Regions from separate parts of the Flexivirga lutea genome, predicted to be linked through region 1. Evidence: riboswitches for the same ligand, from Rfam matches in the RefSeq annotation. Region 1 holds a riboswitch; the other holds the start of a gene.
The links. Region 1 has a riboswitch for S-adenosylmethionine ahead of ACYVBN_RS03785 (O-acetylhomoserine aminocarboxypropyltransferase/cysteine synthase family protein). Riboswitches for the same ligand answer to the same signal wherever they lie in the genome.

Region 1 (5,408 bases):
CCGGTCGGCGTCGGTCAGCCCGCCGTCGATCCAGTGGTCGAGATGGTGGCATTCCAGGTGATGCATCGCGAGGCAACCCGGGAAGCGGCACCCGCGATCGCGGTCCTCCAGCAGGCGACGGGTGCGCGCTGGCACGATGCGCTGAGCCCGACCGACGCTGACCGGAGTGCCTTCGGTCTCCCAGACCGGCTGAATCACGCCGTCGCAGAGGATCCGGGCACGCAACGTCGAGGGCAGTGCGCACTGCTTGTGCAGCCACCCCGCGCCCTGAGTGTCGAGATGCAGGTAGACGCGGTAGCGACTTGCCCGCGAATGGCCGAGCGGTGCGCCGGTGTCCAGGGACCGCTGAGCCAACAGGCTCATCGCCTCTCCGAAGGAGGCGCCGCGATGGGTGCGGGACGCGCTGCCGGGGTTGTCGCCGCATGGGGCCGACGGTCGGGACGTGGCGCTGCCCGCGTCGGCCGTCGTTCCTGTCGCGAGGCGGAACAGCGCGTCCTTTGCCTCCAGCAGCGACTGCTCGACCAAGGCACCGATATCGGCAGGTGCGTCGTACGAGAGGAGAAAACGCCCTGCGGCGTAACGCATCTCGAGGCGAGGAGGTGTGGTGGTGGGATCGTGCCGGCTTGGTGTTCGCGCCTGGGCGGCGTCGGTGGCTGCGTCCACCAAGGCCTCGTCGTCGGCTGCGGCGCCGGCCAACAGCGCGCTGCTGCTGCCGGCGTCTTGGGCGTCGGCCGAGTCGGCCGAGTCGGCCGAGTCGTCGGAGTCGTCGGAGTCGTCGGAGTTCGAGTCGGAGTCGGCTGCGTTGCCGTCGGCGCCGGTCTCGAACTCATAGCGGCACAACGTCCTGCGCAACTGCGTCACGGTCGTGTAGGAGGCGAATTCGGCAACATCCGCGTCATACGCGCTCGGGGTGTGCTTGGCGATCACGGCGGCGAGCCCGAGCGTCAGCCGGCCCGCATCGAGCAACCGCTGCATCGTCGGCAAGTCGGAACACCGCTCGGCGATGCGGACGACGTCGTGGGCCGACGACCAAGTCAGACCCGCGTATGCCGTCAGCCAGTGCTCGGGTGAACGGAAACCCACCCCGCACCACAGCTCGTCGGCCAGCACCCGGCGCATCAACGCGACGAGACGGGTATGCCCGTCGTTGAGCTGGGCGCAGATCATCGCCAGCTCGTCGCGCGCCGCCGAGACAGCTTCGGGGAACGCAGGCGTCGGCGACCCGGCGGTGCGAGCCGCATCCGGCGGTGCAGTCGTAGCGCGTTCTTCGATCATGCGTCCAGCGAATCACCGGCCACCGACATCGTCGGACGGAACGGCCCTCACCGGTGCACGACGCACAGCACGTCACGCCCTCGCGTGCACCTGAATCTGCTGGCCGTCCGGGTCGGTGATCGTGACGTGGTCACCGAACTCGGACTCGTGCAGCGCCGTGGTGGCGTCCGCCGCGGCGGCCCGTTGCATGATCTCGGGCAGCGGGGTGGCCGTCTCGAAGCTCAGCTGTACCGCGAACGGCCCTGGTATGACGCGTGACTCGTCTCCGGCAAGGTGCAACCCCACGGATCCGCCCGCTCCGGGGAGGGTGAGCTGGGTGAAGTGCTCGTTCGCCTCGCCGACGAGTGCGAAGCCGAGGGCCTCGAGCAGCCGGCGGTCCGGCGCCTGATCGTCGATGAAGCGGATCGGCGTGACGCGCAGGTCGCCGGCGTCGGGACCCGGTGTGACGCCCGTGCTCGTGTATCCGTAGAGATCGTCGGAGGTGCCGTTGATCGTCAGTTCCTCATCATCGAGGGTGACCGTGATGGCCCGGCCGTAGGCCTCGTCATACACCATCGACCCGGCGGGGTGGCCGTCGTCGCCGAAGCCACCCGCGGTCAGTCGCCGTGCGAGCGCCGGCAGGTCGGACGCTTCGAAACACAGGCTGGTGTGCCCCGGCCGGGCGCCGGTCGCCGCATCCGCCGCACTGTGCAGGGCGACGGTGCCGGCGCGGCCGGCGAGCACGACCCATCCGCCCTTGTCGGCGGTGAGGGCGACGCGCAGCCCGAGGGTGGTCAGCAGACGAGTCATCGCGTCGATGTCGTCGGTGAAGCGGATCGGCTGCACGAAGAGGTTCATCGGGTCGCTCCTGGATCGAGGTAGTCGCGGAGTGCCTGCTCGACGAGGGCCGACAGGCTCAGGCCGTCGTCGATCGCGCGGTGCTTGACCTCGCGGATCAGATCGCCCGGCAGATAGACGTTGAACTGCGCCTTCGCGGGCTTGTTGCTTGCTGGCATGCTAGCAATCTAGACATAGTCGACGTCGCCGTCAAGAGGTGGGACGGCGGCTACCGGCCCCGCGGGTGCTCGCGCAGGTCGAGGACCTGGAACACCTTGTCGAACCGGCGCTCCGCGTCCGGCGCGACGAAATCCGGCAGCCGCCCGTACTCGGTGAAGCCTTCGGACACGTAGAGGTGCTCGGCGCCGGCGTTGTCACCCCGGAAGTCGATCGTGAGCTGCTCGCAGCCGGCGACGCGCGCGGCGTCGATCAGGTGCCGCAGCAGCATCCGGCCGATGCCTCGGCCGCTGAACTCGGCGGCCACCGCCAGCCGTTCCAGGTCGGCGTGCGGCCGTAGGGTGGTGCGAGCGTGGCGGCGCCAATAGCCGAATCCGACCGGATTGCAGTCTGGTTCACCCGCACCGCCGATCGGAGCGCGCGCCACGAGCACGCAGGCGTCCGAGGGGCCGGCTGCGACCAGGTCCGTCAGCAGGTCCCGCATCTCCTCCCGGGTCGGCGGATCGGCCCAGCCGATCGCCGCGTCGGCCCGGACGAGCGTGCCGACCAGTGCCGTCAGTGCGTCGACGTCCCGAGTGCCGACCCGGTCCAGTCGCTCGATGGTGACCGCAGAGTTCGTCATGGGCCCATTGTGTCCGGTGCGGGCTCGGGCACCGACCTCTTCCACCGTCGCCGGTGCACGCCGCTCCTGCACAGTCGTTCCTCGGGCGCCTTCGCTCCCATAACGTTGCGAGGCGTCCATAGTAAGAGACGATTATGTATCAGAAGGTGAGCGGCGCTAGCATCTCGGACAGGTCATGAGTGTCAGCGTCAAGCCCCGGCTCGCTGACCGGCAACCCTCCTCTCGCGGTGGGGTGCCCCGGGTGAGGACCGGGCCACCGGTGCAGATCGCCGTGTGGCAAGCGCGGGCATCACGAAGGTGGGTCCGCCGCCGAAGGCGGCCGTGCGTCGTCATACGGCGATCGAGCACGGAGGTCAAGAACACAGATGAGCACCGAGGCAACTCCCAACTGGTCCTTCGAGACGCGCCAGATCCACGCCGGCCAGAGCGCCGACCCGGCAACGGGTGCGCTCGCGCTGCCGATCTACCAGACCACGTCCTACCAGTTCAACGACACCGACCACGCCGCAGATCTCTTCGGGCTCAAGGAGTTCGGGAACATCTACACCCGGCTGATGAACCCGACCACGGACGTGGCCGAGAAGCGCATCGCCGACCTCGAAGGCGGTGTCGGTGCGCTGCTGGTCTCCTCCGGCCAGGCGGCCGAGACCCTGACGTTCCTCAACATCGTGCAGGCCGGGGACCACATCGTCGCCAGCCCCAGCCTGTATGGCGGGACGTTCAACCTGCTGAAGCACACGTTGCCCAAGCTCGGCATCGAGACGACCTTCGTGGAGAACCGCACGGATGCGGCGAGCTGGGAGTCCGCGATCCGGCCGAACACCAAGCTGGTGTTCGCCGAGACCGTGTCGAACCCGAAATCCGAGGTCCTCGACATCGAACTCGTCGCCGGCGTGGCGCACGCCCACGGGGTGCCGTTGGTCGTCGACAACACGATCGCCACGCCGTTCCTGCTGCGCCCGATCGAGCACGGCGCCGACATCGTGATCCACTCGGCCACCAAATACCTTGGTGGTCACGGCAATTCGATCGCCGGCGTCATCGTCGACAGCGGCAACTTCGACTTCGCCAAGGACCCGGAGAAGTTCCCCGGCTTCAACACCCCGGACGAGGCCTACCACGGGCTGGTCTATGCACGGGACCTCGGCGTCGGCAGTGCGCTCGGCGCGAACCTGGCGTTCATCCTCAAGGCCCGCGTGCAGTTGCTGCGTGACCTCGGCTCGGCCGTGTCACCGTTCAATGCCTTCCTCATCGAGCAGGGCATCGAGACGCTCAGCCTGCGCGTCGAGCGCCACGTCGCCAACGCCCGCGCGGTCGCCGAGTGGTTGCAGGAGCAGGAGCAGGTCGAGTCGGTGCGCTGGGCGTCCTTGCCAGGCAACGAATACTACGAGCTCGCCCAGAAATACACGCCGCTCGGGGCTGGAGCCGTGCTGGCCTTCGAGATCGCCGGCGGCGTCGAGGCCGGCAAGAAGTTCGTCGAGGCACTGACGCTGCACTCGCACGTCGCGAACATCGGCGATGTCCGTTCGCTGGCGATCCACCCGGCGTCCACCACGCACTCGCAGGGTCCGGACGAGGATCGCCTCGCGGCCGGAGTGACCCCCGGGCTGGTCCGGCTCTCGGTCGGCATCGAGCACGTCGATGACATCATCGCCGACCTGGAGCAGGGATTCCGCGCAGCGAAGGGCTAAGTCCCGCTTGAAAGGCCCTGTGCGGCATACGTTCTCGTATGCCGCACAGGGCTCCTTCGCGTCCATCGCGGAAAATTCGGTTGACCGTCTCGACGTACGACGGGGAGCCTGAGCACACACGCACCGGCGGTATATGGCCGCTCCGAGGAGAGGAGTCAGTGATGACAGAAGCCTGGGTCAGCATGCCCGTTCCCATGCACTTCCTCGATCGGAGTTTCCCGTATGTCGCACCACCCGGAGGCCTCCGCCTCCTCCCTTGACGGCACGTCCGTCGATCAACGTTTCGCCTTCGACTATCAGCAGATCGGCGCACTCGCCGCCGACCAGCGCTGGTCGACGTGGGGCAACTGCCAGCCCCTGAGCCGGGGCCCGCAGCCCTGGCCGGACTGGGTCATCACCGACGACGCCGCCGTCGACACCGAGCTCGGTGTGCTCAAGACCGGCAAGGAGGCCGATGTCTTCCTGCTGGAGCGGTCGGCGCCGCTGGACGACCGCAGTGTCGTGCTCGCCGCCAAGCGCTATCGCGATTCGACGCATCGCACCTTCCATCGCAACACCGCCTACACCGACGGCCGCAAGCTGCCCAAGAAGGGCGGCCGGGAGGCGCGAGCGATGGCCAAGAGCACCACGTTCGGCAAGTCGGTGGCCGCCGGCAGCTGGGCGTGGGCCGAGTGGGAGTCGCTGGTGTGCTTCCACCGGGCCGGACTGCCGGTGCCCTACCCCGTGCAGGTCGACGGCACCGAGATCCTGATGGAACTCGTGCTCGGTGACGATGGCACGCCGGCGCCTCGGCTGGCCGCCACCCGGCCGCGGCCGGAACTGCTCGC
Region 2 (5,408 bases), 720 kb from region 1:
CGCGATCGGCGATCGCGCGGACCACGTCCATCTCGTGGGTGATCACCACGATGGTGATTCCGAGCTCCTCGTTGACCCGCCGGAGCAGGGCCAACACGTCACGGGTGGTCTCCGGGTCCAGCGCCGAGGTGGATTCATCGGCGAGCAGCAGGTCGGGGTCCGAGGCCAACGCCCGGGCGATACCGACGCGCTGTTTCTGACCGCCGGACAGTTCTTCCGGGTAGCTCCAGGCCTTGTCCAGCAGCCCCACGAAGGAGAGCAGTTCGGCAACCCGCTGTTCCTGCTCGGCACGCCCCAGCCCGGCCAGTTGCAACGGGTACGCCACATTGCCGAAGACGGTCCGCGATCGCATCAGGTGGAACTGCTGGAAGACCATCCCGATGCGACGACGTAAGGCGCGCAACGGTTTTCCGTGCAGCCGGGTGATGTCGACCCCGTCCACGGTCACGGTGCCCGACGTCGCCTTCTCCAGGCCGTTGATCAGTCGGACCAGTGTGCTCTTGCCGGCGCCGGAGTAGCCGATCACGGCGAAGATCTCACCGCGGCGGATGTCCAGGCTGACGTCGTCGAGAGCATGGTGAGCCTCGGCGCCGGTGCCGAAGATCTTGAACACGGCGGTGAGTCGGACGACCGGATCCGCCGAATCCACCTCGGACGCAGTCGCTTCGGTGACGGCGTCGGTCATTGCCCGCTCACGACCTTCTCGTAGCCGGCCAGCAGCTTGCGCAGGTCGGCGGCCGGCTTCTGCACCGGCACACTCGTGTTCTTCGACTCCGCCACGACGAGCTTCTCCACACGCGGGTCGTGATACAGCTTCACGATCTCGGCATACGTCGGGTTGTCCTTGTCGGCGGCCCGCGACACGATCACGTTGATGTAGGGCTCCGACGTGCTCGACCTCGGGTCGTCGGAGAAGAGCGCCTTCTTCGGGTCCAGGTGGCCGTCCAACGCGAAGTCGTTGTTGACGACCGCGCCGTCCACCGAGGACAACGACGTCACGGTCTGTGAGGCGTCGACTGGGGTGACCTTCACCTTCGATGCGGACGTGTCGATGTCCGCGGGTGTCGACACGATGGTGCCGCCGCCCTTGAGCTGGACCAACCCGGCCTTCTGCAGCACCAGCAGTGCGCGGGCCTGGTTCGTGGGGTCGTTCGGTATGGCGATGTCGGCGCCTCGGGGGATTTGGCTGAGCCGGGTGTGCTTCCTGGAATAGAGACCGAGCGGCACGACATACGTGGACCCGACGGGCGTCAGGTCCTGGTGCGCTTGCTTGTTGTAGCTGGCGAGAAAGACCAGGTGCTGGAAGAGGTTCAAGTCCAGTTGGCCTTGCGCGACAGCGGGATTCGCCTGCGTGTAGTCGGAGAAGTTGACCGTTTGCAGGTCGATGCCGTGCTCGCGCGCAAGCTTCTTCAGCACCGGCCAGTAGTCCTGGTCGGCGTCCGTGACGCCGATCTTCACCGTGGTGAGCTTGCCGCCGGAAGCCGAGTCGCCGGCGGTCGCGCGGCCGGCAGCGAACCCGCCGCCGGCGCCGACCACCAGGGCGATGACGGCAGCAGTGAGCCACGTACGCCGCGACCGGCCCGGTCGGGGTGGCAGGGAGGGGCGGTCCGGCAGGGAAGGGACGCCAGACGGGTCGGACGGGGTGTTGGTGGACATGGTGACCTCAGGCTTCGGCTGTCGTTCGTATGACGCAAGGGCGCCCGGCCGTGCTCGAACCCGCGCGCACGCGATCAGCGGGCGCTCGGGCAACGGGGTACTGCCGTGCTTGCCGCACTGCGGATCGGTGGATCACACACTGCGGCCCAGTCATTCACCTGGGGCACCCCGCCACGTGCGTGAGGGTTGCCGCCCAGCAAGCCAGGGCTTGTCGCTGGGACTCGTGACTGACTTAAACATAAGGAACAGTTACCGAATAAGTCAAAACGTGTAGCGGTGCTACTGGTAGGTGAACTGCGTCACGTCCATCGCGCCACCACGGTGGTGACCGCCTGAGTCGAGCGCAGCGGCTAACTCACGTCACGGCGGATCGTCGTGCGCACCGCGATGGCGGTGATGGCGACCGCGTAACCGACGATCAGGACCGCGGCGAGCCACGGATTGAGCAGTTCGGCGCCGGTCGCGGAGCCGAAGGCGCGGCGCCCGGAGAACGCCAGCGCCTGCACCGCGCCGCCGGGGAAGAAGGGGTATGCCGGCCGGGTCAGCGCGATGCTGTTGATCGTCTGTTCGATCGCGAAGAGATAGATCAGCAGTGCGGCAACGGCGGCGATCTGGTTGCGCAGCAGTGCGCCGACGGCGACGCCGACCGCGGTCATCACGGCGATGGAGAGGGTGCCGCCGACGACCGCTCGCGTCACGCCGCCCGCGGTGAGCGAGCCCCCGAGCAGTCCGCGGGCGGACAGCCACGGAGCCGCGATGGCCGAGCAGACGCCGACCACCACGACGCCGACGAACAGTCCGTAGCCGGTCAGGACGATCAGCTTGGCGCTGATCAACCGGCCGCGATGCGGTATGGCGAGGTAGCTCGCGGTCGCGGTGTGGTGGCGGTACTCGCCGGTGACCGCGGTGATGCCGACGATCGCGGTGATCATGTAGGCGGTCTGCACGCCGCCGATGAGTGCTCCGGTGAAGATGTCCAGCGGTGGGTGTTCGCTGGCCTCCGATCCGGCGACGGTCAGCACCGTGACGAGGACCGCGACGGCCACCGCGCCCATCCCGAGGATCCACCACAGGCGGGTCGTGGCGAGCTTGCGCAGCTCGGTGCGCAGCGCTGTCGCCATACCCGATCCGGTCTCCGCAGGTGCATCGGTCCGTTCGGCGACGGCACTCATCGCGTTGCTCCCTCGCGTGCGGGGTCTTCGACGGCGGCGCTGCCGTCCGGTTCGGTGCGACTGAAGAAGAGTCGTTCCAGCGTGTTGGCTTCGGTAACCAACTGCCGCAGCGGTATGCCGGTGTCGTGCGCGATCAGCCCGATACGGGTGGCGTCGACCCCGCGCACGATCAACGTCTCTTCGCCGGTCCGCTCGACCCGGACGTCGTCACCGACAGCCCGGTGCACGGCGGCCTGCAGTCCGGCCGGGTCCGCGCTGCAGACCCGGACCTCGCCGCTGCCGACCTGCCGGATGTCGCCCTCGTGCACCAGTCGGCCGCGATGGATGATGACGACCGAGTCGACCAGTTGCTGCATCTCGGCCAGCAGGTGGCTGGACACCAGGACCGTGTGCCCGGCCGCCGCGAGGTCCTGCAGCAGTCCCCGCAACCAGCGGATGCCTTCCGGGTCCAGCCCGTTGGTCGGTTCGTCGCAGATCAGGACCGGCGGGTCGGCGAGGATCGCCGAGGCGACGCCGAGGCGTTGGCGCATGCCCAGGGAGTAGTCGCGAACCCGCCGTCCGCCGGCCGTCGCCAGGCCGACCTGGTCCAGCGCCTCGTCGACGCGGTGGTCGTCCACCCCCCCCGCCGCGATCGCGCAGATGCGCAGGTGATCTCGCCCGGTGCGTGCCGGATGGAAGCCGTCGGCCTCCAGCAGCGCTCCGACGGTGCGCGCCGGAGCGTCCAGGTCCTGATAGCGGCGGCCGCCGACCATCGCGGTGCCCTCGCTCGGGGTGATCAGGCCCAGCAGCATGCGCAACGTCGTCGTCTTGCCGGCGCCGTTGGCTCCGAGGAACCCGGTGACCTGGCCCGGGCGGACGGTGAAGCTCAGCCCGTCCACCGCCGCCAGCGGTCCGAACCGTTTGGTCAGCCGGTGTACGTCGATCGCGCACGGCCGTTGCTGGGAACGCATCCCGACTCCTCGTGTGCTCGAGGGCCGTGCCGCATCATCCGCGGTCGACGCCGACTGGTCGGCGACCGTCGCCGGCCACAAGCAACGGCAACTGCTGAGGATCGGCGCGATAGCGGCCGAGCTGGTCAGCAGCGACGGCCTCGGTGCGGTGTCGATGAGCCGGCTCGCGCGGGAGAGCGGCATCTCGCGCGCGACCCTGTACAACTACGTTCCGGATGTCGTCACTGCCGTCCGCCACCACCTCACCGCCCAGTCCGAGGCATTCCAGGCCGCTGTGGCGGCCGCCGTGGCCGAGGAGGAAGACCCGGAGGCGCAGCTGCGGCGCTACATCCAGGAGCAGGTGGCGTATGTCGCGGGCGCGGATCATCGCGCGGCGGCCGCGCTGCTCGAGTCCGGTGCCGCACTCGGCGGCTCCGATCCGGCCGGCCATCAACGCCGTGACTCCTCGGTGCTGGAGGGCATCCTCGACCGGGGCGACCGGGCCGGGACCTTCCGGGCCGGGACCTTCCGGTCCGGTCACCGGGCGGCCCGCCTGACGCTGATCAGCCGGCTGCTCTACGGCTCACACGAACTCATGCACCAACAGCACGTCAGCCGCGATGACACCGTCGCCCTGATCACCGAGCTCATCCTCGACGGTATCCGCCGATAGGCTCCTGCCGTGCCAGCCGCGGAGATCGTCGTCAGCGCCGTCGTGTTTCGTGACCCGCAGGGGCGGGTGCTGACGGTCCGGAAGTCCGGGACGGACAAGTTCATGTTCCCCGGCGGCAAGCTGGAACCCCGCGAGCGCCCCATCGATGCGGCCGTGCGGGAAGTCGCCGAAGAGCTCGACATACAGGTGCGAGCCACCGACCTGCGTCTGCTGGGCACCTTCACTGCGGACGCCGCCAACGAGCCGGGGCACACCGTCACCGCGACGGTGTATGAGCACGACTTCGTTCCAGTGAGCGCCCCGGCGGCCGAGATCGCCGAGCTGCGCTGGGCGGACGTGTCCGCGGACGCCACGCAGGATCTCGCGCCGCTGTTGGCGCACCGGGTCTTCCCGGCGCTGCGGGGCGGACATCTGCGTCCGTCAGCAGACCGTCCACTCCGGGAGCGCCTCACGCACGAGACGCCACGCCCTGGTTAGGCTCTGCGGGTGTCCACGGGAGTGACCGGTTACTTGGTGCTGCTCGGCGTCGGTGTCGCCGGAGCAGTGCTCTTCGCTGCTGCGATGGTCTCCCGGCGCCTCCTCGCGCCCCGCGCGCCCGGCCTGGCGAAGCTGACGACCTACGAGTCCGGCGTCGACCCGGTGACCGGCGGCTGGGCGCAGACACACTTCCGCTACATCACCTATGCGTTCTTGTATGTCGTCTTCGCCGTCGACGCCGTCTACCTCTTCCCGTGGGCACTGGTGCTGCGTGATCACGACCTCGGCATCGCCAGCCTGATCGAGATGGCCATCTTCATCGCGGTGGTGCTGGTCGGCCTGCTGCACGCCGCCCGCCGGGGTCTGCTCACCTGGAGTGACCGATGACCACCGACCTGCCGATGCCCCGTGTCGGCGCCGGTCAGGCCGTCGCGCCTCGACCGATGCGACTGGTCCTCAACTGGGGCCGGCGTTACTCGCTGTGGGTCTTCAACTTCGGAT

Region 2: it holds a riboswitch for S-adenosylmethionine, as region 1 does, so the genes downstream of both, ACYVBN_RS00370 (MetQ/NlpA family ABC transporter substrate-binding protein) here and ACYVBN_RS03785 (O-acetylhomoserine aminocarboxypropyltransferase/cysteine synthase family protein) in region 1, are expected to answer to the same signal.

Annotation. Positions count from the first base shown of each region.
Region 1 covers NZ_BAAGZB010000001.1:788,149-793,556, forward strand. Annotated here, with positions in the region: gene ACYVBN_RS03765 (HNH endonuclease signature motif containing protein) at 1-1,275, opposite strand, end outside; gene ACYVBN_RS03770 (hypothetical protein) at 1,348-2,112, opposite strand; gene ACYVBN_RS03775 (ribbon-helix-helix domain-containing protein) at 2,109-2,270, opposite strand; gene ACYVBN_RS03780 (GNAT family N-acetyltransferase) at 2,321-2,890, opposite strand; SAM riboswitch class IV at 3,062-3,179, shown strand; gene ACYVBN_RS03785 (O-acetylhomoserine aminocarboxypropyltransferase/cysteine synthase family protein) at 3,256-4,581, shown strand; gene ACYVBN_RS03790 (serine protein kinase RIO) at 4,804-5,408, shown strand, end outside.
Region 2 covers NZ_BAAGZB010000001.1:70,660-76,067, forward strand. Annotated here, with positions in the region: gene ACYVBN_RS00365 (methionine ABC transporter ATP-binding protein) at 1-685, opposite strand, end outside; gene ACYVBN_RS00370 (MetQ/NlpA family ABC transporter substrate-binding protein) at 682-1,656, opposite strand; SAM riboswitch class IV at 1,757-1,885, opposite strand; gene ACYVBN_RS00375 (ABC transporter permease) at 2,007-2,828, opposite strand; gene ACYVBN_RS00380 (ABC transporter ATP-binding protein) at 2,825-3,778, opposite strand; gene ACYVBN_RS00385 (TetR/AcrR family transcriptional regulator) at 3,792-4,430, shown strand; gene ACYVBN_RS00390 (NUDIX hydrolase) at 4,440-4,907, shown strand; gene ACYVBN_RS00395 (NADH-quinone oxidoreductase subunit A) at 4,929-5,294, shown strand; gene ACYVBN_RS00400 (NADH-quinone oxidoreductase subunit B) at 5,291-5,408, shown strand, end outside.